DNA from 2 places in the Streptomyces sp. NPDC058326 genome. Region 1 is predicted to be linked to the other one. Evidence: riboswitches for the same ligand, from Rfam matches in the RefSeq annotation. Region 1 holds a riboswitch; the other holds the start of a gene.
What was found. Region 1 has a riboswitch for glycine ahead of gcvT (glycine cleavage system aminomethyltransferase GcvT). Riboswitches for the same ligand answer to the same signal wherever they lie in the genome.

Region 1 (9,549 bases):
CGTCAATTTTAACCCACCCGGGGGGGCGGCGGGGGGGGGGGGGGGGCCCCCCTGGGGGCCCCCCGCCCGCCGCCCTCGGCCATCACCTGCCCTTCGGACCTGGCGGCGGGTGGTGCGCCGGTGGAGCGGGTCGGATTACTTGACGACGCCGAGCGACGCGTAGTCGTAACGGCCGTTGTACGCGTCGGCCGTGTAGACGTTGGTCAGCCGGGAGCTGCGCCAGATGATGTTCTTCTCGTGGGTGAAGGGCAGGTAGACCGCGGCCTCCGAGACCTTCGTGTTGATCTGCTTGTAGAGCTCGCCGGCCTTGTCGGGGTCGGTCTCCTTCAGCGCCTGGTCGAAGAGGCCGTTGATGGCCTTGTCGTTCAGCTCGGAGAAGTTGTTGTTGCCGCTCTCGAGGATGAAGCGGCCGTCGACCAGCGGCTGCAGGAAGCCCTGGCCGGACGGGAAGTCGGCGCCCCAGCCCATGATGATGATGCCGTAGCCCTTGTCCTTGACCACCTTCGGCGAACCGATGATGCCGGAGGTCTGGGCGCCGTCGAACAGGTCGATCTGGGCGTCGATGCCGGCGGCCTTCAGCGACTGCTGGAGGGACTCGGCGGTCGCGATCTCGATCTTCTTGTTGTTGCGGACCGCGATGGTGGTCTTGAAGCCGTTCGGCTTACCGCACTTCTTCAGGGCCTCCTTCGCCTTGGCGAGGTCCGGCGCGCCGCCCAGCTTGCCGTACGGGTCGGCCTTCGGGTCGGCGCCCTTGATCGCCGGCGGCAGCATGTTGGAGGCGATGTCGCCACCGGCCTGCGGGCCGCCACGGGCGGTCTGGAGGGACTTGGAGTCGGCCGCGTAGATGATGGCCTTGCGGCACTCGATGTTGGGGATGACCGTCTGCGGGAAGACCGCGTAACGGATGAAGCCCGTCTGCGGGTTGTCGACGTTCCCCTTGTGCTGCTGGAGCGCCTTCTGGCGGGCGGCGGAGCCGATGCCCGTGGCGTTGATGTCGAGGTCGTACTCGCCCTCGATCAGACGGTTGTCCATGTCGTCGGCGTTCGTGGTGAACGTGACGCTGATCTTGTCCGGGAGCGCCTTGCGGATGGTGTCCGTCTTCGCGTCCCACTTGTCGTTGCGGACGAGCTTGATGGACTTGTTCGGCGTGTACGAGTCCCACTTGTACGGGCCGGAGGAGAAGGGCTTCAGGCCGTACTTGGCCTTGGTGTCCTTGTCCTGGCGGACCGGGGAGGCGGCGGGCATGGCCAGCATCTGCAGGAAGTCACCGTTGGCGACCGGCAGCTTGAAGATGATGGTCTTGTCGTCCGGGGTCTCGATCGCCTTCAGGCCGAGCTTGTCCGCGGAGGTGTCCTTGTACGGACCCTTGTACTCGCCCTTGGGGTCGAGGACCTGCTGGAGGTAGATCGGGCCGCCGGAGATGACGTCCTGGGCCCAGATGCGCTCGATGCCGTACTTGATGTCCTTGGAGGTGATCGGCTTGCCGTCCTCCCAGGTCACCCCGTCCTTCAGCGTGAAGGTGTACGTGAGGCCGTCGGCCGAGACCTTGCCGGCGTCGGTGGCGAGGTCCGGGACGAGCTCGGTGGAGGCGGCGCCCGGCTCGGCCTTGAAGGTGACCAGCTGGCGGGTGTAGTAGCGGGCGAAGTCCCACACGAAGCCGTAGTAGCCGCGCTGCGGGTCCCACGAGTCGGCCTCCTGCGAGCCGATGAACTTCAGCTCGCCACCCTTCTTGTCGGAGGGGTTGGCGACCTTGTTCACCGCGGCGTTGAAGCCGGCCGCGGCGCCCTTGCCCTTCTCACCGCCGTTGCCGGTGTCGCCGCCGCAGGCGGTGGTGACGACCATCGTGGCCGCCGCGAGCAGCGCGCCTGCGGCGATTCTGCGCCTCTGAGAGCTCATCAGACTCATGGGTCTCGCAACCTCCGGGTAGTGGCGGCCGATACGGCGGTCCGCCGATTGGGGTGAGCCTCCTGTCGCCAGCGGCAGGGGCGGGTCTTGCGTGTCGTCGGCGAACGGTCAGCGGGAGCCCTTCGGGTCGAGCGCGTCACGCACGCCGTCGCCGAAGAGGTTGAACGCCAGAACGGTGATGAAGATCGCGAGGCCGGGGATCACCATGAAGAGCGGGTCCGCCTCGTACGTGGTGATGGCCGTCGACAGCATCTGCCCCCAGGAAGCGGTGGGAGGCTTCACGCCCGCGCCGAGGAAGCTGAGGGCCGCTTCGGTGAGGATGTTGGTGGGGATCATGAGGGTCGCGTAGACCGTGATCGGGGCGATCAGGTTGGGCAGCAGCTCGCGGCGCAGGATGTAGAGCCGGCCGGCGCCCAGGCTCTGGGCGGCCTCGACGTACTCGCGGTTGCGCAGCGAGAGGGTCTGGCCGCGGACGATGCGGCCCACGTACGGCCAGCCGAAGAAGCCGATGACGAGGACGAGGGCGGCGATGCGGACGCCCGAGCCGTCGAGGCCGAGGAGTTCGTTCGGCAGGACGGAGACCAGGGCGATCGTGAAGAGCAGCTGCGGGAAGGCGAGCATCACGTCCATGACCCGGCTGAGGACCGCGTCGATCCAGCCGCCGAAGTAGCCCGCGATGATGCCGAGGACCGTGCCGAGGACGACGGCGAAGACCGCCGCGAGGAAGGCGACGAGCAGCGAGATCTGGGCGCCGTAGACGATCCGGCTGAAGACGTCGCGGCCGTTGACGGGCTCGACGCCGAGGAGAAACTCGGAGCTGATGCCGCCCCAGGAGCCGATCGGGGTGCCGAAGAGCGGGTCGATCTGGTCCTCGTGGAACTCGTTCGGCGGGTGGCCGAGGAGGCCGACGATGACCGGCGCGAAGAGCGCGACCAGAACGAGGAAGAGGACGACGAAGGCGCCCGCGAGGGCCAGTTTGTCGCGCTTGAGGCGGGTCCAGGCGATCTTCCAGGGCGAGCGGCCCTCGATCGCCTTGCCGGAGTTGTCCGGAGTGCCGGGTGCGTCGGGCGTAGCGTCGACGGTGGCGGTCGACTCGCCCGCACTCGTCTCGCGCAGTGGTGCCGTCATCGTGGTGAGGACCCCTCTCGGCCGCCGGTAGCCGGCCCTTGCCCGCCGCGGGTAGCGGCTCGGTGGAACAACCTGCTGGGCACCTGCTCGAAAGGAGCCGAACGCCCGGTGTTCCGGGGAGTCTTCAATGCGTTTGTGATCACCCGCCAGCCCTGACGGGGAATGTTTGCTCAAACGTGATGCGGTGCTGTGACTTCCGTTATCCGGACGTCGCGATCACGTGAGCGGACCATCTCGGGGCCTCTTCCCCTCAATCGGACATGTCGCTCAACTGGGCGCTCGAGGTGGTTAATCAGGGCGAACGACGGCCTCCGGAGCGGACTCCGGAGGCCGGTGGGATGCGATGTGAGAAGAGAGGCGTCTCAGTATCCGGACGGAGCCGGGGGCGGGTAGCCGTATCCGGGGACGGGCGCGGAACCGCGCCCGGCGTGCGCCTCGCGGTCGTAGAAGGGCCGTCCGTTCGCCCGCAGCCAGAGCGCCACCGGGTCGTACGCGTCGGAGAGGGCGACCGTCGAGACGGGCAGCCCGTCGGGTACGGCGCCGATCGACTGGCGCATCATCGCGCGGACCGTGTCGACGGCCGCCGCGGAGGTGTCGTACAGATCGAGACCGATGACGAGGTACGGGGTGCCGAGCGCGGGCTGCACCCAGCCGCGGCGCAGCGCCCGGACCGCGGCCGTGCGGTGCGCGTTCTGCGTGAGCAGGGCGTAGAACTGCGGGATCTCCAGGCTGGGCTCGGTGACCCGCAGCGGCCCGGCGGGCATCCGGTCGAGGCCGGTGGCGATCCGGCGCAGATCGGCCCAGGGGATGCCGACGCCGCCGCCGGGGGCGTGCGGATTCAGCCAGACGCCCCAGCGGTCGGGGTAGAGGGCCCGGGCGATCTCCCGGCCGGTGACGAGCTCGTGGGCGCGGTTCCAGCCGGACGCGGCGAGTTCCTGGGCGGAGGTGACGCAGGGCGCGTAGCCGAAGCCGTCGACCTCCATGTTCCCGTACTGGGCGTCGGACGAGCCGGGAGCGCCGTCCCAGAGCAGCATCCAGAGCTCGCCGTCGGCGAGGGCGTGCAGGAGCTGCTCGTACGCGTCGTAGCGTCCGGGTGCCACCTGGCGCAGCATGTGCTCGACCTGTCCTGGCGCAGCGGTGCCTGACGCACTCACCCTGGGTCCCGCCCCTCTTCCGTTCACCACGTTCGTCCAGCTACCGATTCAGTTCAGCTTAAGCAGGGGGCCGGTCACACGGCGGCGCGCTGGTAGAAGGGTCGCACCCGCTCCAGCATCCAGTCGCCGACCGGGTCCTGGGCCATGTCGAGCAGGATGAGGTTGACCGGCCAGGCGACCTCGACCCGGCCGAGGGCGCGGCCCAGGGCGTCCAGGGGCGCGTTGCGGTCGACGCCGTCCCAGGCGGCCAGCTGGACGCCGATGAAGAGGGCGGGTTCGGTGCCCTCGACGCTGGCGAGGGCGCGGCGGGCGGTGGTCACGACGCCGGTGGCGTCGAACTCGGCGGAGGCGGCGGCGAGGAAGTCGACGGGGTCGTCCTGCCAGTCGGGCTCGAAGAGGCGGACGCGGCCGCCGCTCGCGGGGCCGTCGAGCGGGGTGCGGCCGACGCGGCAGAGTTCGGCGACGGCGGGCGGGGGCAGCGGGACGCCGACGGTGCCGCCGGGGTTCACGGCGATGCCGAGCTGCGGGGGCAGGCCGCGGGCGAAGTCGCGGGCGGGCGCGACGGTGAACGACATGTGACTGCCGACACAGGCGAGGAACTGCTGCTCGGAGCTGAAGACGGGGACGTAGGCCGCGCCGTCGATCTCCATGGTGGGGAGGTCGAGGTCGGGGCTTTCGGGTCCGCCGCCGTTGGGCAGGGGCACCCAGATCGGGCTGCGGCCGAGCGTCTCGACCAGGCGGGCGCCGGCCGCGGGGTTGCCGAGGGATGCGGCAAGGACCTCTTCCAGTTCGTTGCCCGGCCACGTCACGTCCACGGTCCCGTTTCCCCTTCTCGCACGGCCTGCCGCACCGGCCGCCCGGCAGCACCCTAACGCCGCCTCGGCGCCGTCGTGGCCAAAAGGGTACGGAACGAAGGCGGGCCGGGGTCGGGGGGTCCGTCAGCAGGTCTCCCGGAATCCGATCTTCCGAAGCGCGTCCGCCGCGTCCCGGTCGAGCAGGGTGGCCGAGGCGCAGCCGTGCGGGAGGCGGCCGGACTCGGCGGCCTCGACGAGCCTGCCGACGGCCCGCCGGTGCCGGGCGAAGGCGTAGGCGGAGACGCCCCGGCCACGGGCGCGCTGCCCCTCGCGGGCGGTGTCGGGGGAGACGTCGAGGAGGAGCAGGTGCAGGGACCGGCCGCGGCGGCGGGCCTCGCGGGCCAGCCAGCCGCGCACCCAGGACTGGGTACCGCAGTCGTGCACGACCACTCCGGCGCCGGTACGCAGGGCGCGGCGCAGCCCCGCGTAGTGCGCGAGCCGGACCAGGGGGCGGTAGACGGCGTACGGCAGGAGGCCGGGCATCCGGGCCTCCCAGCGCTCGCGGGCGTCCTGGGAGTCGATGCCGGTGCCCTCGGCGGCGCGCTTCATCAGGGTCGACTTGCCGCTGCCGGGGAGCCCGGAGACGACCACGAGGTCGCCGGCCGCGAAGGTGAGGGCGCGGGGGGCGCGGCCGCCGCGCTCGCGCAGGTCGCGGAGGAGCCGGCCGCGGCCGCGGGTCCTGGCGCGGGCGCGCTGTGACGGTATGCCGGTACTCGGCGCGCACGCGCCGCTGTGCTGGATCCTCATCGCTTCTCCCCCTGCCGGGCCTTGGGAGACCCTTGCCCACAAAGTGTAAAGAAACGGTAATGGGACACAAGCGATATGCCCCGCCGAGCTCGCGTGCAATGATGTGCCCGCCAGGCGCGCACAGTCGCCACACAATCGCATACCGGCCGCTCGAATCCGCGCGGGAGAGTTCCGGACCGCACCGCGTGTCCGGACGCCGAAGGAGCAAGACCCTCCCTTGAATCTCTCAGGCCCCGTACCGCGCGGATGAGGCAGATCTGAAAAGCGGGACACCCTGCTGTGTCCCCACCCAAGGTGCAAGCCGATCTCTCGGTGACGAGATGCTCTCGGTGAACCTCTCAGGTTCCATGACAGATGGGGAGGACGTCCTCGCCCGTCATGTGTTTCGTCACCGATCACGCCCTTGGGACCCGGGAGCCACCCCATGAGCACTGCCCCCCGCCTCACCGCCCTCGATGCCCTGCATCGTTCCCTGGGCGCGACCATGACCGACTTCGCCGGCTGGGACATGCCGCTGCGGTACGGCAGCGAGCGCGACGAGCACAACGCCGTCCGCACGAAGGCGGGCCTCTTCGACCTCTCCCACATGGGCGAGATCACCGTCACGGGCCCGCAGGCGGTCGAGCTCCTCGACCACGCCCTCGTCGGCAACATCTCCACCGTGGGCAACGGCCGTGCCCGCTACACGATGATCTGCCAGGAGGACGGCGGCATCCTCGACGACCTGATCGTCTACCGCCTCGGCGAGACGGAGTACATGGTCGTCGCCAACGCCTCCAACGCGCAGATCGTCCTGGACGCCCTGGTGGCCCGCTCGGGCGGCTTCGACGCCGAGGTCCGCGACGACCGTGACGCGTACGCCCTGATCGCCGTCCAGGGCCCGGAGTCCCCCGGCATCCTGAAGTCGATCACCGACGCCGACCTGGACGGCCTGAAGTACTACGCGGGCCTGCCCGGCACGGTCGCCGGTGTGCCCGCCCTGATCGCCCGTACCGGCTACACCGGCGAGGACGGCTTCGAGCTGTTCCTGAAGCCCGAGCACGCCGAGGGCGTCTGGAAGGCGCTGACCGAGGCGGGCGCGCCGGTCGGTCTGATCCCCTGCGGTCTCTCCTGCCGCGACACGCTCCGCCTGGAGGCGGGCATGCCGCTGTACGGCCACGAGCTGACCACCGCGCTCACCCCCTTCGACGCCGGTCTCGGCAGGGTCGTGAAGTTCGAGAAGACGACCAACGACGGTCGCTTCGTCAGCCGTGAGGCGCTGGAGAAGGCCGCCGAACGCGCCGAGACCGCCCCGCCGCGCAAGCTCGTCGGTCTGGTCGCCGAGGGCCGCCGGGTCCCCCGCGCGGGCTTCCCCGTCGTCAAGGACGGCGTGGTCATCGGCGAGGTCACGTCCGGCGCGCCGTCGCCGACGCTCGGAAAGCCGATCGCGATGGCGTACGTGGACGCGGCGCACGCCGAGCCCGGCACCCAGGGTGTAGGTGTGGACATCCGCGGCACCCACGAGCCGTACGAGGTCGTGGCGCTGCCGTTCTACAAGCGCCAGAAGTGACGCAGTCGTCTCATCCCCGGTCTCATCCCGCGAGACCCCCGTTCATCAGCACTCCCCCGATCCAGGAGAATCAGGTCATGAGCAACCCCCAGCAGCTGCGGTACAGCAAGGAGCACGAGTGGCTGTCGGCCGTCGAGGACGGTGTCGCCACGATCGGCATCACGGAGCACGCGGCGAACGCCCTCGGCGACGTCGTCTACGTGCAGCTCCCGGAGGTCGGTGAAACGGTGACCGCGGGCGAGTCCTGTGGCGAGCTGGAGTCCACCAAGTCCGTCAGCGATCTGTACGCGCCGGTGACCGGTGAGGTCGTCGAGGCCAACCAGGACGTCGTGGACGACCCCTCCCTGGTGAACACGGCTCCGTTCGCGGGTGGCTGGCTGTTCAAGGTGCGCCTCGCCGGTGAGCCGGAGGACCTGCTCACCGCCGACGAGTACACCGCCTTCACCGCCGGCTAAACGAGACCCTTAGGGATCGATTCATGTCGCTTCTGAACACTCCCCTCCACGAGCTGGACCCGGACGTCGCCGCCGCCGTCGACGCCGAGCTCCGCCGCCAGCAGTCCACCCTCGAGATGATCGCCTCGGAGAACTTCGCTCCGGTCGCCGTCATGGAGGCGCAGGGCTCCGTCCTCACCAACAAGTACGCCGAGGGCTACCCGGGCCGCCGCTACTACGGTGGCTGCGAGCACGTCGACGTGGCCGAGCAGATCGCGATCGACCGGATCAAGGACCTGTTCGGCGCCGAGTACGCCAACGTCCAGCCGCACTCCGGTGCCTCCGCGAACCAGGCCGCCCTCTTCGCCATCGCCCAGCCCGGCGACACGATCCTGGGTCTCGACCTGGCTCACGGCGGTCACCTCACCCACGGCATGCGCCTGAACTTCTCCGGCAAGCAGTTCAACGTGGTCGCGTACCACGTGGACGAGGCCGGTCTGGTCGACATGGCCGAGGTCGAGCGCCTCGCCAAGGAGCACCGCCCCAAGGTGATCATCGCGGGCTGGTCCGCCTACCCGCGCCAGCTGGACTTCGCCGAGTTCCGCCGGATCGCCGACGAGGTCGAGGCCAAGCTGTGGGTCGACATGGCCCACTTCGCGGGCCTGGTCGCCGCCGGTCTGCACCCGAACCCGGTCGAGTACGCGGACGTGGTGACCTCCACCACGCACAAGACGCTCGGCGGCCCCCGCGGCGGCATCATCCTGGCGAAAAAGGAGTTCGCGAAGAAGCTGAACTCCTCGGTCTTCCCCGGTTTCCAGGGCGGCCCGCTGGAGCACGTGATCGCGGCCAAGGCCGTCTCCTTCAAGGTCGCGGCCTCGGAGGAGTTCAAGGAGCGCCAGCAGCGCACCCTGGACGGCGCCCGCATCATCGCCGAGCGCCTGGTCCAGGACGACGTCACCGCCCACGGTGTCTCGGTCCTGTCCGGCGGCACCGACGTCCACCTGCTCCTCGTCGACCTGCGCGACAGCGAGCTGGACGGCCAGCAGGCCGAGGACCGTCTCCACGAGGTCGGCATCACGGTCAACCGGAACGCCGTTCCGAACGACCCGCGCCCGCCGATGGTCACCTCGGGTCTGCGCATCGGCACGCCGGCGCTCGCGACCCGCGGCTTCCAGGCCGAGGACTTCACCGAGGTCGGCGACATCATCGCGGAGACCCTGAAGCCCGGCTTCGACGCCGAGAAGGCCGCGTCGCTGAAGGCCCGGGTGACGGCGCTCGCCGACAAGCACCCGCTGTACCCCGGCCTGAAGTAGTTTCGTACCCTTTTGTTCGTACGAACGTCCGGGGCATCGCGCACACTGAAAGGTGAGCGCGGTGCCCCACCCCATGTCGTGCCCGTTCCCGATCTTCCTGCTCCGTTCTGCACCACCCCGGCAGACAACGGCGTCTAGCCCCCCACAAGGAGTCCCCCGTGGCCATCTCGGTCTTCGACCTGTTCTCGATCGGCATCGGCCCGTCGAGCTCCCACACGGTGGGACCGATGCGCGCGGCACGGATGTTCGCCCGCCGGCTGAAGAACGAGGGCCTGCTCGCCGGCACCGCGAAGATACGAGCGGAGCTGTACGGCTCGCTCGGCGCCACGGGCCACGGCCACGGCACCCCGAAGGCGGTCCTGCTCGGCCTGGAGGGCAGCTCGCCCCGCACGGTGAACGTGGAGACCGCCGACGACGAGGTCGAGCGGATCAAGTCCAGCGGCCGGCTCAACCTCCTCGGCGCGC
Region 2 (9,549 bases), on a different contig from region 1:
GGAGGACGGGATGAGGCAGACCGTGCGCTGCTCGTCGCCGTTGGCGCGGTGGTAGGCGCGGACGGCGAGGAGACCGGCCAGCTCGCCCTGCGACCCGGCGTTGGGCTGGATCGACACCTTGTCGTAGCCGGTGACCTCGGCGAGGCGCTCCTCGAGCTCGGTGATGAGCGTGAGGTAGCCCTGCGCCTGCTCGACCGGGGCGAAGGGGTGGACCTGACCGAACTCGGGCCAGGTCACCGCCTCCATCTCGGTCGTCGCGTTCAGCTTCATCGTGCAGGAGCCGAGCGGGATCATGCCGCGGTCGAGCGCGTAGTCGCGGTCCGCGAGCCTGCGCAGGTAGCGCAGCATCGAGGTCTCGGAGCGGTGCGCGTGGAAGACCGGGTGCGTCAGGTACGCGTCGGAGCGCAGCAGCCCCGCGGGCAGCGTGTCCTCGGTGGTGGCGTCGAGCGCCTCGACATCGGCCGTGACGCCGAAGGCGGCCCACACGGCGGCGAGCTGCTCGCGGGTGGTGGTCTCGTCGCAGGACATGGAGACGTGGTCGGCGTCGACGCGGTAGAGGTTGACACCGGCCTCGCGGGCGGCGGCCACGACCTCGTCGGCCGTACCGGGCACGCGCGCGGTGAGGGTGTCGAAGAAGGCGCCCTGGGTGAGCTCCACGCCCCCGGCCGTCAGACCGGCGGCGAGGATCGCGGCGTACCGGTGGGTGCGGTGCGCGATGCCCTTGAGGCCCTCGGGGCCGTGGTAGACGGCGTACATGCCGGCCATGACGGCGAGCAGCACCTGCGCGGTGCAGATGTTGCTGGTGGCCTTCTCGCGGCGGATGTGCTGCTCGCGGGTCTGCAGGGCGAGGCGGTACGCGCGGTTGCCGTCGGCGTCGACCGAGACACCCACCAGACGACCGGGCAGGGAGCGGGCGTGCTTGTCCTGGACGGCCATGTAACCGGCGTGGGGGCCGCCGAAGCCCATGGGAACACCGAAGCGCTGCGTCGTACCGACGGCGATGTCGGCCCCGAGCTCGCCGGGCGAGGTGAGCAGGGTGAGCGCGAGCAGGTCGGCGGCGACGGTGACGATCGCGCCGAGCTCGTGGGCGGCGTCGATCAGCGGCTTGATGTCGCGGACGGCTCCGGAGGCTCCCGGGTACTGGAGGAGCACGCCGAAGACACCGCGCTCGGCGACCGCGGCGGGGATGCCCTCGCTCAGGTCGGCGACGACGACCTCGACACCGGTCGGCTCGGCGCGGGTCTCGATGACGGCGATCGTCTGCGGCAGGGCGTCGGCGTCGACGAGGAAGACACCGTTCTTGACCTTGCCGACACGGCGGGCCAGCGACATCGCCTCGGCGGCGGCCGTGCCCTCGTCGAGCAGGGAGGCACCGGAGGTGGGCAGCCCGGTCAGGTCGGCGACGACCGTCTGGAAGTTCAGCAGGGCCTCGAGGCGCCCCTGCGAGATCTCCGGCTGGTACGGGGTGTACGCGGTGTACCAGGCGGGGTTCTCCATCACGTTCCGCAGGATCACCGGCGGCGTGAAGGTCCCGTAGTAGCCGAGGCCGATCATGGGCGCGAGGACCTGGTTGCGGTCGGCGAGCGTACGCAGCTCGGCGAGGACCTCGGCCTCCGTGCGCGCGGCCGGCAGGCCCAGCGCCTCGGTGTTCTTGATGACGTCGGGCACCGCGGCGGCCGTGAGCTCGTCGAGGGAGCCGTAGCCGACCTGGGCGAGCATCTTGGCGCGCGCCTCGGCGTCAGGCCCGATGTGCCGCTGCTCGAACGGGATGCCCTGTTCGAGTTCGGAGAGCGGAATGCGGTTGGCGGTCATGTGCGGAGGCCTCCTGGTCGTCACGACCTGCGAGGGGCACCACGGCGCGGGTACCCGGACGGCCTCCCCCTCTGTCATCTCAACCTGAGAGTTTCACCGGCACGCCTCGCGGCACGCCGGCTTTCACCGTCGGTGAGAGCGCATGCCGTCGGACACCGCTCTGCTTTCCAGAGTGACCTCGTCCGCGCGGTACAGGGGCCTGAGAGATTCCGGGGAGGATTTGCTCCTTCGGCGCCCACCGGAAGTTTCTCCGGGGGACTCTCCCGCACGGGGTCGACAGCCACAGCCAGCCTACCAGCGCGGTTACGGCTCCCATCGCTCAAGTGGCCGACATCCCAGATGTGCACTTTCGTAGGGGTAGAGCAGTTGCGACCAGTTGGAGGGACCGTGCAGACCGACATCGATCCGCGCAGCCTGATCGGCCGCAAGGCGTTCGACCGTGACGGACACAAGATCGGAACCGTGGACGAGGTGTACCTGGACGACGCGACCGGCATACCGGAGTGGGCGGCGGTCCGCACCGGCCTCTTCAGCCGGGACGCCTTCGTCCCCCTGGACCCGAGCGAACTCCTCGACGACGGACTCCACATCCCGTACGAGCGGGCCCTCATCAAGGACGCCCCCGACTTCGGCGTGGGACGCCACCTCTCCCCCGAACAGGAACTCCAGCTCTACCGTCACTACAGCCTGACGCTCCCCCCGCCCCCCTCGGACGCCCCGGACACCGACTTCGGCCGCTTGGCAGGCCAGTAACCCCACAGCGCCGGCCCGCCGCACGGCTTCCCGCTGGCCCCCGCCTCCGCCCACCGGCCGGCGGCCGGCAGACCGCCGCCCCGGCCGCCGGGGCCGGCCCCCTCGGCGTCATCCGTCCCCGTCACCGTCCCGCACCAACGGCAACGCCTCTCCGGGTACCAGCTCCGGATCGTCCACGGCGAACGTCCGCACGCGCCCCGGCTCCGACCACGGCTCCTCGAACCGCACCGTGACCCGCCCGACCCCGCTCCCCTGCACCCACCCCGCCCCGTACACGGCGTGCCGTACGTCGTGTCCCGGCGCCCAGTGCCGCTCCACGGTCACCGGAGCGTCGGGCTCGGGCGCACCGGAGGCCGCGCCGGAGGCCTCGGCGGGGGCCACGGCGGCGCCCGCCGCGCCCCCGGCCGAACTCTCCGCCTCCGCCTGCGCGAACAGGTCCTCCTGCGTGTAGTCCGCGAGTCCGGTGACCCCGACCCCCAGCAGCCGCACGCCTCCCGTCGTGTCCACGGCGTCGAGCAGCCGCCCCGCCGCCTCCCGCACCACACCCGGGTCGTCCGTGGGCCCCCGGAGCGTCTCGGACCGGGTCAGGGTCGAGAAGTCGTACCGCCGCACCTTCAGGACGATCGTCCGCCCCGAGTGCCCCGAGGTCCGCAGCCGCCCCACACACCGCTCCGCGAGCCGCTCCACCTCGCTCCTGATCCGCACGCGGTCGTGGAGGTCCACGTCGAAGGTGTCCTCGACCGACACCGACTTGGCGTCCCGCTCGGCCACCACGGGCCGATCGTCGTACCCCCGGGCCATCCGGTACAGGGAGGCCCCGTGTGCCCTCCCGAGCAGCCGTACGAGCTCGTCCTCGCCCGCCTCCGCGAGATCGGACACCGTGGTCATACCGGCCCGCCGCAGGTGCTCGCCGGTCGCCGGACCGACGCCTGGCAGGATCCGTACGGAACGCGGCCCGAGGAGCTCCCGCTCGGTACCGGGCTCGATCAGGACGAGCCCGTCGGGCTTGGCCTCCTCGGAAGCGATCTTCGCGATCATCTTGGAGCCCGCGAGCCCCACGGACCCCGTCAGGCCCGTCGTCGCGAGGATGTCGCCGCGCAGCCGCTCCCCGGCGGCCCGGGCGCTCGCGCTGTCGTCGGCGATCCCGCCGGCCTCCAGGTCGACGAAGGCCTCGTCGAGGCTGAGCGGCTCCACCAGCGGGGAGAGCCGCCCGAGCAGCTCCATCACCTGCTCGCTGATCGACCGGTAGAAGGCGAAGCGGGGGACGAGGTAGGCCGCGTTCGGCGCGAGCCGCCGCGCCTGGCCCATGGGCATGGCCGAGTGCACTCCGAACCGGCGCGCCTCGTACGAGGCGGTGGCCACCACACCGCGTGGTCCCAGACCGCCGACGACCACGGGTTTTCCGCGCAGGCTCGGCTTCGCCGCCTGCTCGGCGGCGGCGAAGAACGCATCCATGTCGAGATGCAGGATCGTCGGCGCGGCTCTCACGCCTCCGATGCTGCCCTACGCCACTGACAACGCCGCCACGCGTCGCGACGGATCACCCGCGGCCCGCGGGCGAGCCTCAGACCGCCCTGTCGCGCCGCCGTCTCGCCAGTTCGTCCCCCGGGTTGTGTCCGACGAGCGTCTCGCCCGTGTCGACCCGCTCCCCGTGCAGCTGCGAGAGCGCCGACTCGACGTCACGCCAGACCACACCGACGGCGATGCCGAAGACGCCCTGTCCGCCCTGGAGGAGATCGACGACCTCGTCGGGCGAGGAGCACTCGTACACCGTGGCCCCGTCGCTCATGAGCGTCATCCGCTCCAGGTCCCGGAAACCCCGGGCGCGCAGGTGCTGCACGGCGGCCCGGATGTTCTGGAGGGCCACCCCGGTGTCGAGGAAACGCTTGACGATCTTCAGGACGACCACGTCGCGGAAGCTGTAGAGCCGCTGCGTCCCCGACCCGTACGCGGGCCGTACGCTCGGCTCCACGAGCCCCGTACGCGCCCAGTAGTCCAGCTGGCGATAGGTGATCCCCGCCGCGGCGCAGGCCGTCGGGCCTCGATAGCCGACCACCTCGCCCGCCGCGCCCGGCCCCGTACCGCCCGGTCCGGTGCCCGCACCGGCGTCCGTACCGAAGTCGCCCACACTGCCGTGAAGCGGATACGGACCGCTCTCTCCGGACGTGCGTCCGAGCGAGCTCCCTGCCGTACCGTCCGCGCTGCTCATCACGCCGACCCTCCGTCCTTGACCTGCCCACACGAAGGTAGGCAGTCACCCGGGGTGCGTCAACGATCGCCACACTCGGCACGCCGAGTGATAATCACCCTGAGAGTGGTTTGCCGTGTCTCTCCCCGGGGAAAGGCTACTCGAATGCCCTGACGGCACCCCGCGAACGGCCCGCGGCCGCGTCGCTCAGCGTCACTGACTGTTGGTCCCGAAGTCCTCCGGTGAGATCTGGTCGAGGAACTCGCGGAACTTCTCCACCTCGTCCTCCTGCTCGTCCGGAATCGCGATACCGGCGTCGTCCAGGACACCGTCACTACCGAAGATCGGCGTCCCGGTCCGCAGGGCCAGTGCTATCGCGTCCGACGGCCGCGCACTCACCTCGACGCCGCTGGCGAAGACCAGTTCGGCGTAGAAGACCCCGTCACGCAGATCCGTGATGCGGACTTCGGTGAGTTCCTGACCCACGGCCTCCAGCACGTCCTTGAACAGGTCGTGCGTCAGCGGCCGCGGCGGAGCCATCCCCTGCTGAGCGAAGGCGATAGCGGTCGCCTCCCCCGGTCCGATCCAGATGGGGAGGTACCGATCGCCTCCCACTTCACGCAGGAGCACGATCGGCTGGTTGGAGGGCATTTCCACCCGGACACCCACAACGTCGAGCTCGTTCACACAGCAACCCTAGGACGTGCTCGACCGGTTTGGATAGTCGGGCCCTCCCAAGGCCGCTGCCGAGCTCACTGGAGACGGATCCCCAGAGCGGTCCGCACGAGGGCCGCGTGCAGCCTCACCGACTGCGTGGCGAGCTCCTGGGCGGTGGCCTCCGCATGTGCTCTGGTCTGCGGATTACGGTGCCGGCGCAGCGGAGCGACGACCTGTTCGATCAACCCGGCCTCCCGGTCCGCGGCCGCCTTGACGGCCCTCAGGTGCCGGGGTTCCAGACCGAATCTCCCCAGATCCGCGACGAGCCTTGCGACGGTCACGGACTCGGGGTCGTAGCCGCCGGTCTCGGTCCCGGAGATCAGACCGTAGGACTCCCACTCGACGAGCTCGGCCTCGGAGACCTCGGCCGCGGCCAACAGCTCCGCCCGCCCGATCCGAGCGGCGGTGGGCGGCTCCGCGTCCTGCTCCCAGGCGTCCTCGACCAGGTCACGCCGGCGCCCGGGGGTCGGGAGCTTGATCTCCTCGCCCCTCGCGAGGGCGTCGAGGTGCTCGCGGATGACCTTCAGCGGAAGATAGTGGTCCCGCTGCATCCGCAGGATCCGAGCGAGCCGCTCCACGTCCTGCGGGCTGAACTTCCGGTACCCGGAGGCCGTACGCCGGGGCTCCACGAGCCCCTCGGCCTCCAGGAACCGGATCTTGGAGATGGTCACTTCGGGAAATTCGTCACGCAGCCGGTTGAGCACCGTGCCGATGCTGACCAGCCTGTCGCCCGCGGTGGGGGCGCCTGAATCGGCGCCGCCCGTCGGTGTTCGCAGCATGGACCTTCCCTGAAGGCTTCTCCGAGGCGTCACACGCCCCGCTGGCTCGAGTAGAAGACCAGCCGGTACTTGCCGATCTGCACCTCGTCGCCGTTGGACAGAACAACCGATTCGATCGGTTCACGGTTGACGTACGTGCCGTTCAGGCTGCCGACATCGGCCACGGTGAAACTGCCGTCCTGACCCCGCCGGAACTCGACATGGCGTCGGGAGACCGTGAAGTCGTCCAGGAAGATGTCGCTCTGCGGGTGACGGCCGGCCGTCGTCAGCTCGCCGTCCAGCAGGAACCGGCTGCCGGAGTTCGGCCCACGGCGCACCACGAGGAGCGCGGAACCCAGAGGCAGTGCCTCCACGGCCGCCAGCGCTTCAGGAGAGAGCGAGGGCAGCTGGGTCTGACCGGTGATCTCCGACTCGTAGGCCTCGAGGCCCGAGATGGAGATCGTGGACGTCGTCTCCGAAGCACGCTCGGCGGCGACCCCGCCCCGCAGCGGCGTACCGCAGTGGGAGCAGAAGCGGCTGTCGGCCGCGTTGCGGTGACCGCACCTCGTACACACCGGCATGGACGCATCCTCCTGCCGCGGCTGCCCCGCCGAGGTCTGTGTCGCGTACGGATCGGGGGCAAACCCTCCACCCGTACTTGAGGTTGATGGTTCTCCGAAACCTATGCGGGCAGCACCGGCGGGGTCAACAGAAGACGCGCCCTGCGCGCCCGGAATGTCACCGCCCTGGCCGCCGACCTCGTCGCGGAACAGCGGGCGCTCGCCGCCCTGCTCCTCACTCTGGGCATGGCGCGACGCGCGGTGCCTGGCGTTGCCGCCGTCCTCGCGTGCGCTCTTGCCGAACAACTTCGCAAACAACTTCACGGGCGATTCCCCTTGACCGAAACAGACCCGCCCGTGGGGCAGGACGAACCGAGATCCATCACACCTGCCGACCCGGACACCTTCACAACGTCCGTATCCTCCGGACAGTTTCCACCACGCACCACCGTTGTGGTGCGCCGACCCCCCGCAACGTCGTGCCCATGTCGCGGGACCCCCCTCGTCCCCCTCTCACTGCGAGGACGACTGAGCGTAGTCAGGCCGCTTCGCGGGTCGCAAGGCGTCGACGACGATCTTCGCCGACCGCTCCACCGTGGCCGTGGCCTGCTCCTTCTCCAGGGTCTGCACGACACCGCCGGGGATGTTGAGCGCGGGCTCGAGATCCTCCGGCTTGCCGATGACCTTGAAGACGTACGGAGCGGCCACCTTCGTTCCATCAATCCGCATGTCTTCACCGCTACCGGTGAAATAACTGTCCGCGACCACCCGCACGCCGTTGACCTGGATCGCCTCGGCACCGGCGGCGCGCAGCTCCTGGATGGCGTCCAGCAGCATGTCCGACTCGACGGCCCCGGTGGGATCGCCGACGGTGAGGGTGATGCCCGGACCCTCGGCGCCGACGGTGCCGGCCAGGATCCCGAGCTGCTGCTCCTTCTCCTGGGTCTGCCTCCGCGCCTCCTCGGCCTGGTCCGAACTGGACTCCAGCTCCGTGCGCTGCTTCTCGAGCCGGGCCTTCTCGTCCTCGAGCCGCTGCGTACGGTCGTCGAGCTCGTCGAGGATGCGCACCAGGTCCTCCTGGCGCGCCCCGCGCAGCGCGCTGTTGTCACTGGTCGAGGAGACCTGGATGGCCAGGCCCAGACCGAGGACGAAGAGCAGCAGCGCGACGACGAGTTGCGCGCGGGTCACCCGGGGCGGCCAGAGGGCTGAGGCCAGCCGCCGGCGCCCACTCGGCTCTGCGGCGGACGACGGCCCGGCCACGACGGGCACCTCGGGAACCTCCGGGGCCACGACATCCTCACGCGGCTTCTCGGAGTTCGCGGGTTCGGACGGCGCGGGCTCGGACGGCGCGGGCTCGGGCTTCACGCCCCCGGGGGTCTCGGACTTCCCGGCCCCGGGCTGTACGGCCTCGGGCTTCCCGGCCTCGGGCGTCTCGCGGTTCTGCGGGTTCTCGCTCATCGGCGTCACGCCCGGAAGACGTGGCGCCGGATGGCAGCCGCGTTGGAGAAGATCCGGATACCGAGCACGACGACGACACCGGTCGACAGCTGCGCGCCGACGCCGAGCTTGTCACCGAGGAAGACGATCAGCGCGGCCACGACCACGTTGGACAGGAAGGAGACCACGAAGACCTTGTCGACGAAGATGCCGTCGAGCATGGCCCGGAGGCCGCCGAAGACCGCGTCGAGAGCGGCGACCACGGCGATCGGGAGATAGGGCTCGACCACCGCCGGAACCTCGGGGCGGACCAACAGTCCGACCACGACTCCGACGATCAGGCCCAGTACGGCGATCACGATGTGCCCTTCCCTGTGTCGGCCGTGGCCCGACCGGAAGGCGTCGCGGCCCCGGCCCCCCTCGGCTCTGCGGTACGTACGGTCAGGCTCGGCGCGGCCGGCAGGCGTACGTCGCCCTCGGCCGAGATGCCGCTCCTGATCCCGAAGTTCTCCACCAGCGCGTGCAGATACTGCCCGTCGGCGCTGTCCTGGAACGCGGTGCTCAGCCGCTGCCCGTCCCCGATCGCGAGGATGGTGTACGGCGGCACCAACGGCTTGTTGTCGACCAGTATGGCGTCGCCGGCCGCCCGGATCGCGGACAGCGATGTCAGCCGCTGCCCGTTGATGGCGACCGCCTCGGCGCCCGACTCCCACAACCCGTTGATCACGCGCTGCATGTCCCGGTCACGGACCCGGCCCGTGTCGGCGAAACCGCTGCTCTCCCGCGGCCCGCCGCCTCCGGTGTCGGTGCCCTTGGCGTCGTCGACGACCAGCTTCAGGCCGGGGCCGTGCACCGGCGTCGCACCCGAGAGCAGCGCCACGAGCTCGCCCTGGTCGCCGCCGTGCTGCTCCAGCGCCCGCCGCTGACGTTCGCCGACCTCGGTACGGATCCGCTCGACGTCCTGCTCCAGCTGGTCGGCCGTCGACGTCTCCGCCTCGATCCGGTCGATCAGTTCCTGCCGTTCCTTGGCGACGACCGGCGCGGAGATCCGCGCCTCGGCCGCTCCCACGGTCACGACGGCGGCCGCGAGCAGAAGGCCCGCGGCGACACCGAGCTTGGCCCGCAGGTTACGGGGCAGCCCGCCACCCTCGGCCGCGCGCCGGGCGGTCGCCTCGGCGTAGCCGTCGTCGAGCGCGTGGTCGATCACGTTGTTCAGCAGCGACATGGACGCGTCCGGGCGCGGCGGCGGTGATCCGGTGCTCCGAACGGGGGGCTGCTGCGACATGCCGCACATCGTCGCACGTCGCACGACCTACCGCCGAAT

Region 2: it holds a riboswitch for glycine, as region 1 does, so the genes downstream of both, gcvP (aminomethyl-transferring glycine dehydrogenase) here and gcvT (glycine cleavage system aminomethyltransferase GcvT) in region 1, are expected to answer to the same signal.

Annotation. Positions count from the first base shown of each region.
Region 1 covers NZ_JBHVZO010000007.1:67,860-77,408, forward strand. The annotation lists gene ACFVYX_RS15610 (ABC transporter substrate-binding protein) at 136-1,905, opposite strand; gene ACFVYX_RS15615 (ABC transporter permease) at 2,014-3,033, opposite strand; gene ACFVYX_RS15620 (enhanced serine sensitivity protein SseB C-terminal domain-containing protein) at 3,396-4,187, opposite strand; gene ACFVYX_RS15625 (enhanced serine sensitivity protein SseB) at 4,262-5,002, opposite strand; gene ACFVYX_RS15630 (AAA family ATPase) at 5,126-5,788, opposite strand; glycine riboswitch at 5,940-6,039, shown strand; gene gcvT (glycine cleavage system aminomethyltransferase GcvT) at 6,213-7,337, shown strand; gene gcvH (glycine cleavage system protein GcvH) at 7,415-7,792, shown strand; gene glyA (serine hydroxymethyltransferase) at 7,816-9,084, shown strand; gene ACFVYX_RS15650 (L-serine ammonia-lyase) at 9,243-9,549, shown strand, end outside.
Region 2 covers NZ_JBHVZO010000010.1:266,354-275,902, forward strand. The annotation lists gene gcvP (aminomethyl-transferring glycine dehydrogenase) at 1-1,812, opposite strand, end outside; glycine riboswitch at 1,990-2,088, opposite strand; gene ACFVYX_RS20660 (PRC-barrel domain-containing protein) at 2,152-2,565, shown strand; gene ACFVYX_RS20665 (DNA polymerase IV) at 2,674-4,053, opposite strand; gene bldO (whiB transcriptional repressor BldO) at 4,130-4,774, opposite strand; gene ACFVYX_RS20675 (bifunctional nuclease family protein) at 4,967-5,440, opposite strand; gene ACFVYX_RS20680 (MerR family transcriptional regulator) at 5,506-6,249, opposite strand; gene ACFVYX_RS20685 (FHA domain-containing protein) at 6,279-7,220, opposite strand; gene ACFVYX_RS20690 (DUF881 domain-containing protein) at 7,302-8,246, opposite strand; gene ACFVYX_RS20695 (small basic family protein) at 8,252-8,584, opposite strand; gene ACFVYX_RS20700 (DUF881 domain-containing protein) at 8,581-9,510, opposite strand.